DNA from 3 places in the Paenibacillus violae genome. Region 3 is predicted to be linked to each of the others. Evidence: riboswitches for the same ligand, from Rfam matches in the RefSeq annotation. Region 3 holds a riboswitch; each other region holds the start of a gene.
The links. Region 3 has a riboswitch for thiamine pyrophosphate ahead of RQP52_RS28850 (ECF transporter S component). Riboswitches for the same ligand answer to the same signal wherever they lie in the genome.
Positions count from the first base shown of each region.

Region 1: linked by a shared signal. The riboswitch ahead of tenA (thiaminase II) and the one ahead of RQP52_RS28850 (ECF transporter S component) in region 3 are both predicted to bind thiamine pyrophosphate.
Region 2: linked by a shared signal. The riboswitch ahead of RQP52_RS17210 (DUF561 domain-containing protein) and the one ahead of RQP52_RS28850 (ECF transporter S component) in region 3 are both predicted to bind thiamine pyrophosphate.

Region 1 covers NZ_JAWCUD010000002.1:366,649-370,861, reverse strand. Annotated here, with positions in the region: gene RQP52_RS08645 (right-handed parallel beta-helix repeat-containing protein) at 1-1,954, shown strand, start outside; TPP riboswitch at 1,992-2,092, shown strand; gene tenA (thiaminase II) at 2,181-2,852, shown strand; gene RQP52_RS08635 (DoxX family protein) at 2,993-3,334, shown strand; gene RQP52_RS08630 (MarR family winged helix-turn-helix transcriptional regulator) at 3,478-3,966, shown strand; gene RQP52_RS08625 (pirin family protein) at 4,096-4,213, shown strand, end outside.
Region 2 covers NZ_JAWCUD010000005.1:290,128-294,340, reverse strand. Annotated here, with positions in the region: gene RQP52_RS17225 (thiazole synthase) at 1-442, opposite strand, end outside; gene thiS (sulfur carrier protein ThiS) at 449-652, opposite strand; gene thiO (glycine oxidase ThiO) at 636-1,823, opposite strand; gene RQP52_RS17210 (DUF561 domain-containing protein) at 1,807-2,451, opposite strand; TPP riboswitch at 2,595-2,693, opposite strand; gene RQP52_RS17205 (bile acid:sodium symporter family protein) at 2,853-3,836, shown strand; gene RQP52_RS17200 (hypothetical protein) at 4,004-4,213, shown strand, end outside.
Region 3 covers NZ_JAWCUD010000012.1:191,979-196,191, forward strand. Annotated here, with positions in the region: gene RQP52_RS28840 (energy-coupling factor transporter transmembrane component T family protein) at 1-330, opposite strand, end outside; gene RQP52_RS36610 (ABC transporter ATP-binding protein) at 321-1,076, opposite strand; partial or broken gene RQP52_RS36615 (ABC transporter ATP-binding protein) at 1,332-1,730, opposite strand; gene RQP52_RS28850 (ECF transporter S component) at 1,814-2,410, opposite strand; TPP riboswitch at 2,515-2,624, opposite strand; gene RQP52_RS28855 (methyl-accepting chemotaxis protein) at 2,678-4,123, opposite strand.

The DNA.
Region 1 (4,213 bases), on a different contig from region 3:
AGAAGCGGCTGCTCCAGTGGACGCAAAGGAAGCAGGGGAGAAGGAAGGATATAAGGAGCCATTATTTAGCCGCAGGAAATTGCTGACCACGCTAGGGTTAGGAGGAATTGCCGCTGTCTCCAGCGGATTATGGCAGATAGCAGGCGGGTCTACCGCTTTTGCCAGCGATCAATCCGTTACAAGTTCCGTATATGGCGTGGCGATTAAGAAACGTAAAACCGAGATGCTTGAGATTCTGGACATGAAATTCTGCGTCGCAGTTAAGTTGGAGGACCTGAGGGTCGAACTCGAGCCCGATCCTGCGCTCGCTTATTATGTAACGAACGAGATGCAGGAGGGCTTCTTCCGTTATGACCCGAACGACACTACATCCGTAGATAATACGGGAACCGTACTTGTGTCCTCTAACGGCAAGCGGTTCAAGCGGATCTACGGGGATACGCTGATTGCTTCTTGGTTCGGCACCAAAGGAGACGGCGTCACGAACGATACGCTGGCGTTACAGACAGCGTTAAATACCGCGTCAGGTCACAAATTGTTTATTCCCAAGCAGCGGACTGGCTTTTATTTAACAGGCCAATTGTTCATTCCGGGTCAAATTGCGATTGAATTCGAGCCGGGGACCGTCATACAAGCGGTAGATACACTGAGCAAAGTAGGGCCTGTCTATGAACGATTGATCCGCATCAAAACCGTTAAAGACGTGTATATCAACGGAAACGGCTCCACGTTACGTATGAACAAGGCGGCGTACACGACAGGCGAACAAGCCCATATTTTCGATATTAGCGGTTCGGAGAATATTATCCTTGAGAATATCAACGCAAATGACAGCGGCGGAGATGGATTTTATATCGGATATTTCGAATCGACGGTAGGTTTCTGCCGGAATATCGTGCTTCGCAATTGCCGCGCGGATAATAACCGAAGACAAGGACTCTCCGTGATCTCTGTAGATGGCCTCACCGTGGAGAACTGTCGCTTCTCCAATACGAAAGGAACAGCCCCGCAAAGTGGAGTCGATATTGAACCGAACGGCCAACTTGATTTGTTGAAAAATATTCGGTTCATCCAATGTGTGGCAGATGGGAATACAGGCCGGGGCTTCCTCGTCACTTTGCTGAAACCAACGGCTACCAGTGAGCCTATCGATATCGTTTTTGATAAATGCAAAACGAAAGGGAATTCGTTTGGTTTCTCCATGAATTATGGTGGAGATGGCACGAAAGCCGTGCAAGGCGAGATCAAACTGATTGATTGTATCGCGGAAAGTGAGCAATACGCCGGATTCTCGGACTTATCTTTCTCAGCCGACGGCGCGAAGCGCTCCTATATTCGGTGCCGGGCGATAAACTGTAACACAGTAAACCAGCCGGAAGACCCTTATGGTTACGGCTCCTCGTTCATCCTCACAACGGTGCCGTCGCAGGTAAGGACCTCTATCGGAAATGCGGTTTATACGGAGTGCGAATCCGTTGATACGCGTCAGGTTCCGCTGATAAAGCGAGGATTCTCGTTAAAGAAAAACAACGCAGAATTGCTGCGGAACGTCTCCTATTTGGGCTGTTCAGTCAAAGGTGGAGGCCAAAAGCTATATGCAATAGACCCCTCAGCCGAGGATATCTATGCCGTCAAACAACCGCTGCTTATTCATGCTTATCCCGCATCCGGATCCGTCACTTTCGATTACATAGGCTTCAAAATCACCAACGCCGGCGCATCCGCTGAGGTCACCCTGCTATTGCCAACAGCTAAAGCCAGTGTTTCGTATACTTTTTTTGTGGAAGCAGCATATCGGCTTAATTTGCAAACACAGCCTGGGAAGACAATTCTGACACCTAATGGAGGAAAGACCCTGATTGGAACCAACCTGCAGGGTAACTCTATTGTGCTGGTGGGCCGTTCAGATGGGCAGTGGGAGATTTCAAGCATGGTAGGGGATTGGCTGCAATAGCAGATTGTGGTAAGATTTGACTAGACAATTGAATCGTATTGAACACTAGGGGTGCTGTCATAGCTGAGAAAGACGTTGGTCTTAACCCTTACACCTGATCTAGGTAATGCTAGCGAAGGGAAGTGGTTGTTTGTCGTATGGGTACCTGTCATAACGCGGCCGCTTTCTATTAGAAAGCGGTTTTTTTGTTTTGACTACTAGAATTATTAAAAAAGGGGATAAGACAATGACTTTTTCTGAACGTTTATATGAGCGACTGCAACCGATATGGCGGAGGAACCACGCCCATCCGTTTGTTCAGGGAATGGGAGACGGTACGCTAGATCTGGAAAAGTTTCGCTTTTATATGATTCAAGACTATGTGTATTTAAAAGATTATGCCAAACTGTTCGCATTAGGAGCGGTCAAATCGGATGATTTGGCGGTTATGGGAAAATTTGCTGCTTTGCTGGACTCCACATTGAATGAAGAAATGTCCCTTCACAGAGCATATGCTGCTCGATTCGGCATCACAGTAGAGGAGTTGGAACAAGCCAAACCTTCCCCAGTTACGTTGGCTTACACGCATTATATGCTGCATACGGCGCAAAACGGATCGTTAGCCGAGCTAACTGCGGCACTTCTTCCTTGCATGTGGAGTTATTCCGAAATTGGCAAGGAACTAAGCCGATTGCCCGGAGTAAGCGAACATTCCTATTATGGGGATTGGATAAAAATGTACAGCTCGGAAGAGTTCGGAGCGTTAGCGCAGTGGTGCATCGGGCTGCTCGATCGGCTTGCCGAAGGAAAGCCGGAATCCGAGCTTATTCGGCTGGAAGAGATTTTTCTGAACACGACGCGATATGAATATCTGTTCTGGGAGATGGCTTACCGGATGGAAAGCTGGCCAGATGAATAGCTAGGAACAGGAATGAAACAAGGAGATTGCCGAGCGGCAGCTCCTTTTTTTTGTTCAGTTCTAAAATTATATCTTGACTAATATATATCCTAGTAATAGAATAACTAACGTTATACTAAATATTAATAGGGGTGATTCACATGCATATTTTGTCCATCGTGCTTCAAATTATTTTAGGGATCGGGTTTCTGCTGTTTGGTTTCATGAAGTTTGGCAGCAAACAAATGGTAGACGAATTCAAGCGCTATCGGTTATCGCCGGGAATGAGGATTTTTACTGGTTTAGTAGAAGTACTGTCAGCCGCTATCATTATTATCGGCATTTGGGTTAGTCCATATGCCTTAATCGGTGCTATTCTTATGGCAATTACCATGTTTGTTGCGGCTCTGGTCCACTTGGTTCGCGTGAAAGATCCAGTTGCTAAAGCCATGATGCCCATCCTTCTTTTCATACTTGCTGTTATTGTCATTATTTTGAACTGAAGCAAGCTATTCATATGAACACATGTCTACGCAATTTTCTTACGAATTATGCTGAAGCAGAAGACCTTCGATTTTTTCTAATTGAATTTCCTACAGAAGTCGAATATCCTTGTGTATAAGAACGCAAATAAGGTGGTTGGCGTATGACTGAACGTGATAAAGAGGGTATAGAGCTTGATTTAAGACTTATACGTGTCATAAGAAACATGGTAAAAGAATTGTTTGGGAGCATGGAACGGAGCATTGATAGCTTTGACCTCAGTATCGAAACGTTCCAAATCCTTGAGTTTCTATACAATAAAGGTCCGCATCCCATACAGAAAATTAGCGACACTTTCTCGATACCAAGCGGGAGTATCACCTATGTGGTGGATAAGCTTGAGAAAAAAGGATTCGTGGAACGCCTTCCTATTCCAGGTGATCGCCGCAAGGTGAATGTGGCATTGACCGGAGAAGGTCGAAGCTATTTTGATAACATTTTTCCGACACATGTACAAGCAATCTCCGACGATTTGTCGTTTGTGACGGATGAAGAGAAGCTCGAACTCATTGTCCTCCTTAAGAAAATTGGATACGGCATTAAGAATCGTCAAAGTGATGCAAACGGACATGAAGATGATAAGAAGTCATAACCTTTGGTATGGCGCAAAAAAAGACCCTCTAACTGAAGAAATGAGGGTCATTTTTATCGATGAAAAATATCCTATTATTATAATATATATATAATACATTTATATCTGGTATAGATGGGAGATATGAAAATGAACATACAAGTTCTAAGCCCAGAGTTTCAAGGGAAAGAATCATTTGACGGAGGAAGAATTTATGCGCAGAAACCGCTAGGATTTTCAGGCCAAGGAGCTGCTACCGTGCGGCTCG
Region 2 (4,213 bases), on a different contig from region 3:
CATGCACCCCAAGCGCTTGAAGGCGTTTAGCCAACAACACGTCATCCGACGTATACGGCAGTACGATGAAGCCCTCTTCCAGCAGCATCTCCGACGCCTTTAATGTTTCGACGGGGTCTGGCAGCAGCGTCATCTCATCGCCAATCACTTCTACCTTAATCATGTCGCAAAGACCGGACGCCTTCGCCAATTTGGCGATGCGCACCGCTTCTTCCGCTGTTTTGGCCCCTGCCGTGTTCGGGAGCAGCGTGAAGTTCGACACATCCAGCATGGATAAGAAATTCGGCTGGCTCGCCTCAAAAATGTTCATCCGCCGCACCGCAAACGTCAAAATCTGCGATTCGCTCACATCCACAGCCTGCTTTTGAATATCGAAATTCGGGAATTTGCCTGTGCCTAACAATAATCTTGAACGAAATTCATATGGACCGATTTTTAACATGGTTAATTATCCCCCTCCAACAAAATGAACGATTTCGATTTTATGTCCTTCCGATAACTCCGTTTTCACATGATCTTCTTTTTGTAAAATGTTCTGATTATGCTCGACAACGAGCATTTTCTCCTGCAGCTCAAAATGGGCTAGCAGCTCTTCAATCGTACGAATCGCATCCGGAACCTCGACGCTTTGGCCGTTAATGTGCAGCTTCAATGCTTTGCAGCTCCTCTCCTTGTTGTCGCCCGCCTTCCATCCGCTTGGACGTTCCCGACAGATCAGGGCAGAATGCGTCCAAATTGAGCTGCAAACTGCCCGCGTCCTCGCCTGATACGAGCTGAGCGATGATCTTCCCTGTGATCGGGCTGAGTAAAATCCCGTTGCGGTAATGCCCGCAGGCCGCAAATAAGCCCTCATACATCGGGACTTTGCCGATGTACGGCATGCCGTCTAGCGTCTGCGGACGCAGGCCTGACCACGCTTTTTCCCACTCGGCATCGCCGATTGCGGGCATTAATTGCTTCGCTCTCTCCATCAGCTCTGCGAGCCCTGTCAGTGACACCTTGCGGTCATAGCTGTTCGGCACAACCGTCGCGCCGACGAGCAGCCGTCCTCCCGCTTTGGGGACAATATAGCACCCTGGCGTGAACAGGGTCTTCTGCAGCTCGCGCTTCTCCGTGAGTACTGAGAAGCACTCCCCCTTCACGGGATACACCGGCAGGTCGATCCCGCTGCCGGCGAGGAACTGGCCGCTCCACGTCCCGGCCGCCACAACAACGTGCTCGCTATACAGCGGCCCCTCGCTCGTCATTACGCCGACGACGCGATCGCGCTCCGTCAGCAGCCCTTGCACGTGGGCGAATTCCTGCAGCTTCGCCCCGAGCACCCGCGCCGCCTGCGCGAATGCCGCCGCTAGCTGCGGCGCCTCGACCTGCCCATCCTCGGGCAGGTACAGAGCTCCGCGCGTCGCCTTGCTCAGCGCGGGTTCGAGTGCTGCGGCTGCGGCTGCGCTCAGCCACTCCGCTCTTTCACCCGCTGCGCGCTGGAGCTTCTCCCTCGCGCGCAGTTCTTGTTCTTGAGCGTCGCTGAGCGCGACGTTCAAGAGCCCTTCACGGACGAGACCGATGTCGATGCCCGTGAGGCTCCTCAGTTCCCCGCTCAGTTCGGGGAACATTGCTCTGCTTTGCCGGGCCCACTGGAACAGGGGCCCGGTGTCCTCCATCTCGGACTGCGCTCCGAGCATGCCGGCTGCGGCCGCCGAGGCCTCCGTCCCAAGCCTGCTGCGCTCCAGCAGCGTGACGGACTGGCCTCGCTTCGCCAAGTGATAGGCGATCGATGCGCCTATCACGCCTCCGCCAACGATGATAACGTCACTCGTATGCTTCAAGTCTCTCACCTCTTGTTTTTTCTTGCTGCAACTCTCGGATGTACGCTTTTACGCTTTCCACGGGGTCATCCGCCTCCCAGATGCCGCTCATCACTGCGATGCCGGAAGCTCCTGCAACCAGCACAGACCTTACTCTTGCAGGTGTTATGCCACCGATAGCGATGACTGGAATCGTGACCTGCCGGGAAACATTCCCCAGTTGTTCTAGCCCTCTTGGCTCAACCCCCAGCTTTGAACCCGTTGCAAAAATATGCCCATACAAGACATAATCCGCCCCTTCGCTCTCACGTTTTACAGCTTCCTCCGTGCTATGTACGGAGACTCCTGTGCGATGCGCACTTTGGTAGCTCTCCTTTATCGTCAGCAGCTGCGGAAAGCTTTCGGGAAGGTGCAAACCGCCAAGCCCTGCAGCAGTTGCCATCCAGGGGTAGCCGTTGATGCAGAGGGTTTGCGCAGGTATACCTTGTTCCAACAAATACTGTACGCCCATAAAAACTTCATCCATCGGCTTATTTTTCTCGCGGATATGAATGGCTGTGACATAAGGATGGATCTGGATTGCAATGGCAGCCATCTCCTTCCATGCCAACTTGCCATTCGATATCACATGCAGCTCGCGCTCGGACATGGAAGTCCGCCTCCTCACTTTTTGAACCGATGTATCGATAGGCAATGCAGCCTGGAGCGGCAATCAAGACGCAAAAAAACCACTTTTCCTAAGAAAAGTGGTTGTAGGTTGCCCGCATAATAAACATGCAAAAATGAGGCGCCAAAGTCCGGTTTCCACTTTCCTCCGCTGGTATGACCCAGTTCAGGTTCAAAGGGTTCAGATTGCTCTGTCTCAGCCTTGCGGCGCCCCTAGGGATACATTCGTATTCATTTGTTCATTATCATAACACGGTATCCAGTCGATGGAAATAAAAATTTCCAACCCATCTTATCCTAGTCACCCGAAGCTAATGCTCTTATAATAGGGAGAACGCAACCCTCGGCCTTTATTATCCATTGTCAGGAAGGATGAACACCCAGATGCTATCTCAATTGAATCGCCAACTGGAAAAAATTTTGCCGCTCATCACCCCTGTCAGCGTGCTTATCGGCGTTCTGCTCGGCAGTCATTTATCCGGCTTTACCTTCTTATCGCCTTGGCTGTTTGCCTTTATGACGTTCTCGGGCAGCATCAGCTCCAGCTTCAAGGAATTTATTAAAGTTATCGTCCAGCCCTTCCCTCTTATCGCTACGCTGCTGATTCTACATGTCGGTATGCCGCTGCTCGCGCTTGGACTCGGTCACGCAGTTTACAGCTCTGAGCCGTTAACCATCACTGGACTCATTCTGGCCGCAGCCATTCCAACAGGAATTACAAGCTTCGTGTGGGTCGCCATTTATCGTGGGAACATCGTGCTGACCCTATCCATTATTCTCATGGATACCGTTCTTTCACCGTTTGTTGTTCCTTATACACTCTCTGCACTGGTCGGTACGAAAGTCCAGATGGACACTTTTGCCATGATGCAAGGTCTATTCTTCATGATCGTCGTCCCGTCCTTACTGGGCATGCTGCTTAATCAATGGACGAAAGGCAAAATCAAAGAGCAATGGAGCGGCCGTCTAGGTCCTTTTTCGAAAATATGCATGGGCATCGTTGTCGCGATTAACAGCTCCGTTATTGCGCCATACTTGCGTGATTTTAATGCCAAACTGCTTGGTTTGGCCGGTTTTGTACTAGCCCTCGCTTCTCTCGGCTACATCCTGGGATGGATCGTCGCCAAGCTGATGAAGTGGGAGCAGGACGTCGTTGTGGCGCTTACGTTTAACAGCGGGATGCGGAATATTAGCGCCGGCGCCGTGCTTGCTGTAGCGTACTTTCCGCCTCCGGTGGCCATTCCAGTTGTGCTCGGGATGCTGTTCCAGCAATCGCTGGCGTCATTATTTGGTTTTCTATTGAATAGAAAATACGCTCTGAAAAGCGATAGACCTAATCTAACTGTGAATCGAGCCAAACAAGTTTAATGGAGGAGCTGCCTGTGCAGCTTCTTTTTTGCATGCTCTTTTACACGCTCAGCCATTTTTAAGCTAACATTTATCTCCTATTCAGCTTCCCTTCTCTTTTTTTTCATAATTACGCCGTACAATGAAACTGAAATGGAAGATCAATGATAGGAGTGGTACATAGACATATGAAAATTAAAATGAAACAAATAGCCGGCTTATGCATTCTTATTCCCGCTTTGCTCAGCGGTTGCGGTAACCAAGCTTCCCCTCAGCAAGCAGCGGCAAGCACAGCACAGCCTCAAGCGAGTGCGCAAGCTTCGCCAGATGCGAAGCAGCAGGGGCAGAATCGTCCCGTTATGAGTCAGGCGCAGAGACAATTGTTCAGCACCTTCCAA
Region 3 (4,213 bases):
GCCCAGATGCAGACCGCGGTAAAAGCTTTCTTCCGTGATTCGGATGAATCCGAGGCGAAACCACTCTGTATCCCCGCTGCCGAACATCATCATCCCCGCCGCGGAGGAGATAAAAATGAGCAGGAACGGCGAAGCATACAGCAGCAGACGCCGCAGCGGCTGGCCTGAATAAACGAACAGCGGCACCAAGGCGCCCGCCGTTAAATACATCATCGTATTCAGATTATGCGTGAATACAACAAGAACAAACAGAAGCAATGACAGGACAAGCTTCACTCCCGGATTAACCCGATGCAGCCAGGTTTCACGATACGTGAACGTTATTTGCATACCATCGGCGCCCCTTCCTCGGCTTGTGCTGCGAAAGTCGCAGACTGTTCCGTCACACAGCCCGCTTTAACCTGCCAAACGCGTGTGGCGCAGCGTTTGACGATCTCCTCATCGTGCGTCACCATCACGATGACGGTCCCGCCTGCGCGCAGCCGTTCCAGCTGCTCCAACATGCGCATCGTACCGTGTGCGTCGAGCCCGAAGGTGGGCTCATCCAGCAGCAGGATACGCGGGCTGCGAACCATCGCAGAAGCTACGCTTAAGCGGCGCTTCTGGCCCATCGAGAGCTGGAACGGATGCCGCTTGCGCAGCGCGAGCAAATCGTACTGCCGCAGCAGCTCCTCCAGAGCAGCCTGCTGTGCATCCTTCCCTCCCTCCGCCTCCGGCAGGGAGTAGAGCAGTTCTTCTTCTACCGAATTTGTCACGAATTGGAATTCGGGGTTTTGGAACACGAAGCCGACTTGCTCCGCAAGCTGCTCGATTCTGCTGCCCTTCACGCCATCGATCCAGCAGCTGCCCTTGGTCGGGATGAGCCGCATGATGGCGAGCAGGAGCGAGCTTTTGCCGGCGCCGTTAGCACCGATGATCGCGATCCAGTCACCGGGATAGACGCTCAAGTTATCCACAGAGGTCTTGATCTTTCCGCCGCGAAGCCCGGTAAAATCGCGAAAGGACATGACCGGCTGCCGATTCTCAGCATCAGCTTCGACTTCCGCGGGCAACTTGCTCCTGCTTAAGCGTTCCATGTTAAGTTCGCTCCAAACGCCCGGATACCAAATCCCGTAGTCGGCAAGCTGCCTTTTGTACCTTTCAAATACGATTTGTGGCGAGCCATCAGCCAAAATCTCCCCATCCGGAGAGAGAACAATCAAACGGTCGATGAGATCGAGAATGCCGCTGATTTTATGCTCCACAATGACCAAGGTTTTGTCAGCGCTAATGGACCGGATCGTTTCCCAAACAAGCCCCGTGCCTTCATCATCCAATAACGCTGTAGGCTCATCTAGAAAAAGCACTTCCGGCTCCAGCGCTAGGACGCTTGCAATCGCCAATCGCTGCTTCATCCCCTGTGACAGTTGACCAATTAAGGTATGAGCGTCTTCCAGGTGCAACCCCACTAAGCTCAGATAATGCGCGATCCGTTCCGGCATTTCCTCACGGGGAACCTGCCTATTTTCCAAAACGAAAGCAATTTCCTCATCCACATACGGCATGCAGAACTGAGCGTCTGGATCTTGAAACACGTACCCCCAGCGGCTTGGTGTGACAAGTTTATCCGCTTTCAGCGGAATCTCGATAATATCGGGAACGATCCCGCTCAGCACTTGGAGCAGTGTCGATTTCCCGCAGCCGCTTGGCCCGAGCAGCAGCACCTTTTCCCCCGGCATTACTGAAAAGGAAACCCCTTGAAATAACAGGGGAACCTCGTCACCGGGATATTTTAACCGCAGATTGGTAACCCCCATGCCCTCGCTCATCCGCATTACCCCAGTACATCGTAATCGTTCTTTGAGACGGGTCTAACCAAGTTCAGCACGCCCGTGCGAGCTAATGCTTTAGCCAAGTAATAGGCGAACACCCCAGCTATAATGGCGGAGCCTGCGAGACGAAGCCCAATAAATAAGCAATAATTCCAGAACGTTAGCTGATCGATATAGCCATAATATTTATCTACAAGCAAGGAAAGCGCTGCGGATGCGAAGGATGCTAGGACTGTTACACCCACATTCGCCCGGCGATACAAGAAAAACGCGAAGACCAGCTCTGCGCCAAGCCCTTGAAGAATGCCATACGCAAGCGTCGATACTCCCCATGATCCTCCAAAAAGGGCTTCAATTGTCGCGGCTGCAACTTCAGCCAATAAGGCGACGCCTGGTTTACGAATAACGAGGAAAGCAAATGTAGCCGCCATGAACCACATGCCGTAGCTTAACTGCTCTGCATGCAGACCGATCGGTTTTAGAAGATCATACATGGGTCCCCATATGCGATAAATCACCCCAAATACTGCCGCGATCACGATGGTAACCAAAATATCGGTCAATTTTAACCCTTTTGCTCTTGTTTCTTTTTGTGCCATTTCTTCTTCCCACTCCTTTTCCTGGATACCTTTTTTGTTAAAATGAGATAGGCGAACACGACAAAAAAAGCCTACCGGGATGCGGCAGGCATAAAATTAGTGCAAAAAGAGGCACTCCAATTCTCTACGCTGGCATTACCCAGATCAGATTAACGGTCAGTGGCATAGGGCCACTATCTCAGCCTGACTTCATCAAGCACCCGTGTTGCTATTCATTTGGCTTAACTGTAGCGGATTAACCGATATTTAGCAATGCCTTAGGAGAAATTATTTTTCCATCAAAAGTTTTAAATCCAATGTCAATCCATATAACTGGCGGATGCTGTCAACAATATCTTCCACCCGTTTCTGCTGCACTTCCGCGCTAGCAAGCACTTGCTGCACGGATGCGGCGGACTCTTCCGTAATGGCTGCCACGGATGTCATCTCCTCGGCCACCTTCTGGGAAGATAGTTGCAATTGCTGGTTCATGCGCTGCAAATTCTCGGCTTGCTCCATGACTTCAGCTGTATTCGTGTTAATAACCTCGAATAGCTGATCAACACTTTCCGCTGATTTTCTGCCCGATTCTACCGCTAGCTTGCCGACAGCTACTTTCTCAACAGCGGTTTCCACCTTCTGCTGAATGGAGCCTAGAATCTCTGAAATATCCGTTGAAGCTACGTGAGCGTTCATCGCAAGCTTCCGAATCTCACCGGCAACTACCGCAAACCCTTTGCCATGTTCCCCGGCTCGTGCAGCCTCGATGGACGCATTGAGCGACAGCAGATTCGTTTGATTCGCGATATCGGCAATCGTTGTCACGATATTTCCGATTTTCACATTTTCTTCGTTCACTTCATTCATGATGTTGGACGTTTCCGTTACGATCACGGTGATGTCCTTGATTTTATGCGTCAAATCCTCCATTTGGTTCTTACCTTCATTCGTCATGCGGGCTGTATCCCTGGATCTGCTGCTCATCGTGTTCGATGCGGAAGAGGTCATCTCCACCGTCTCATTCACTTCTTGGATAGCCGTTGTAATGTCTGTAATGGAAGTTGCTTGAGATTCAATACCGATGGAAATTTCTTGGAAAGCCGCAACAACTTCTTCTGTGATTCTGCCTGTCACGGATGCATTTTCATGAAGCGTATTACTGGAAGTTCCCAGCGCCTCTGTTGTCGTACGGACGCCTGTCAGAACCTCTTCCGTCTTCATGCGTGACACCTCGGACTCCCGAGCGCTCTGTGCTACACGGCTTAATAATCGGCTTCCTATCTGGCCTTGACCTATTAGCGTAATGATGATTAGCACATAAAAAACATTGATAGCAATATAGTCAATTGGACCTGACAACGTGGAACAGAAATAGTTCAAATTTAAGATCCCGATAACGCCATTAAGCAGTAACGGTTTATAATCCATATACAAGGAGACCAGCGCTAAACTTAAATACAAGATAAGCATGCTGGACAAAGCGATATTATGCGTCATGAAGAAATATGAAATCACATTAAGGCCTATGGCAATGATATACTTGGTGTAAGTGACCCCGATTTTCCTCCAGATCAGCAGTGTACAAATTAGCGCAATAGGCGCTCCAAAAGTCAGCAGCGTCATAACGACTCCCATGGATCTATAGGAAGCCCCCATTCCTAACACCAAACAAGCCCATAACAGCTTCACCATTAATCCGTTTCTTTTATGTAGTTCCAGCATCTGCGCTGTCATTTGGTCTTCCCCCCTTTTTTCTATAAATTTTTCTACAAAAATAGACATTTACTTACATCATTCAACAATTGAAAGGGAAAATCCTCCTTT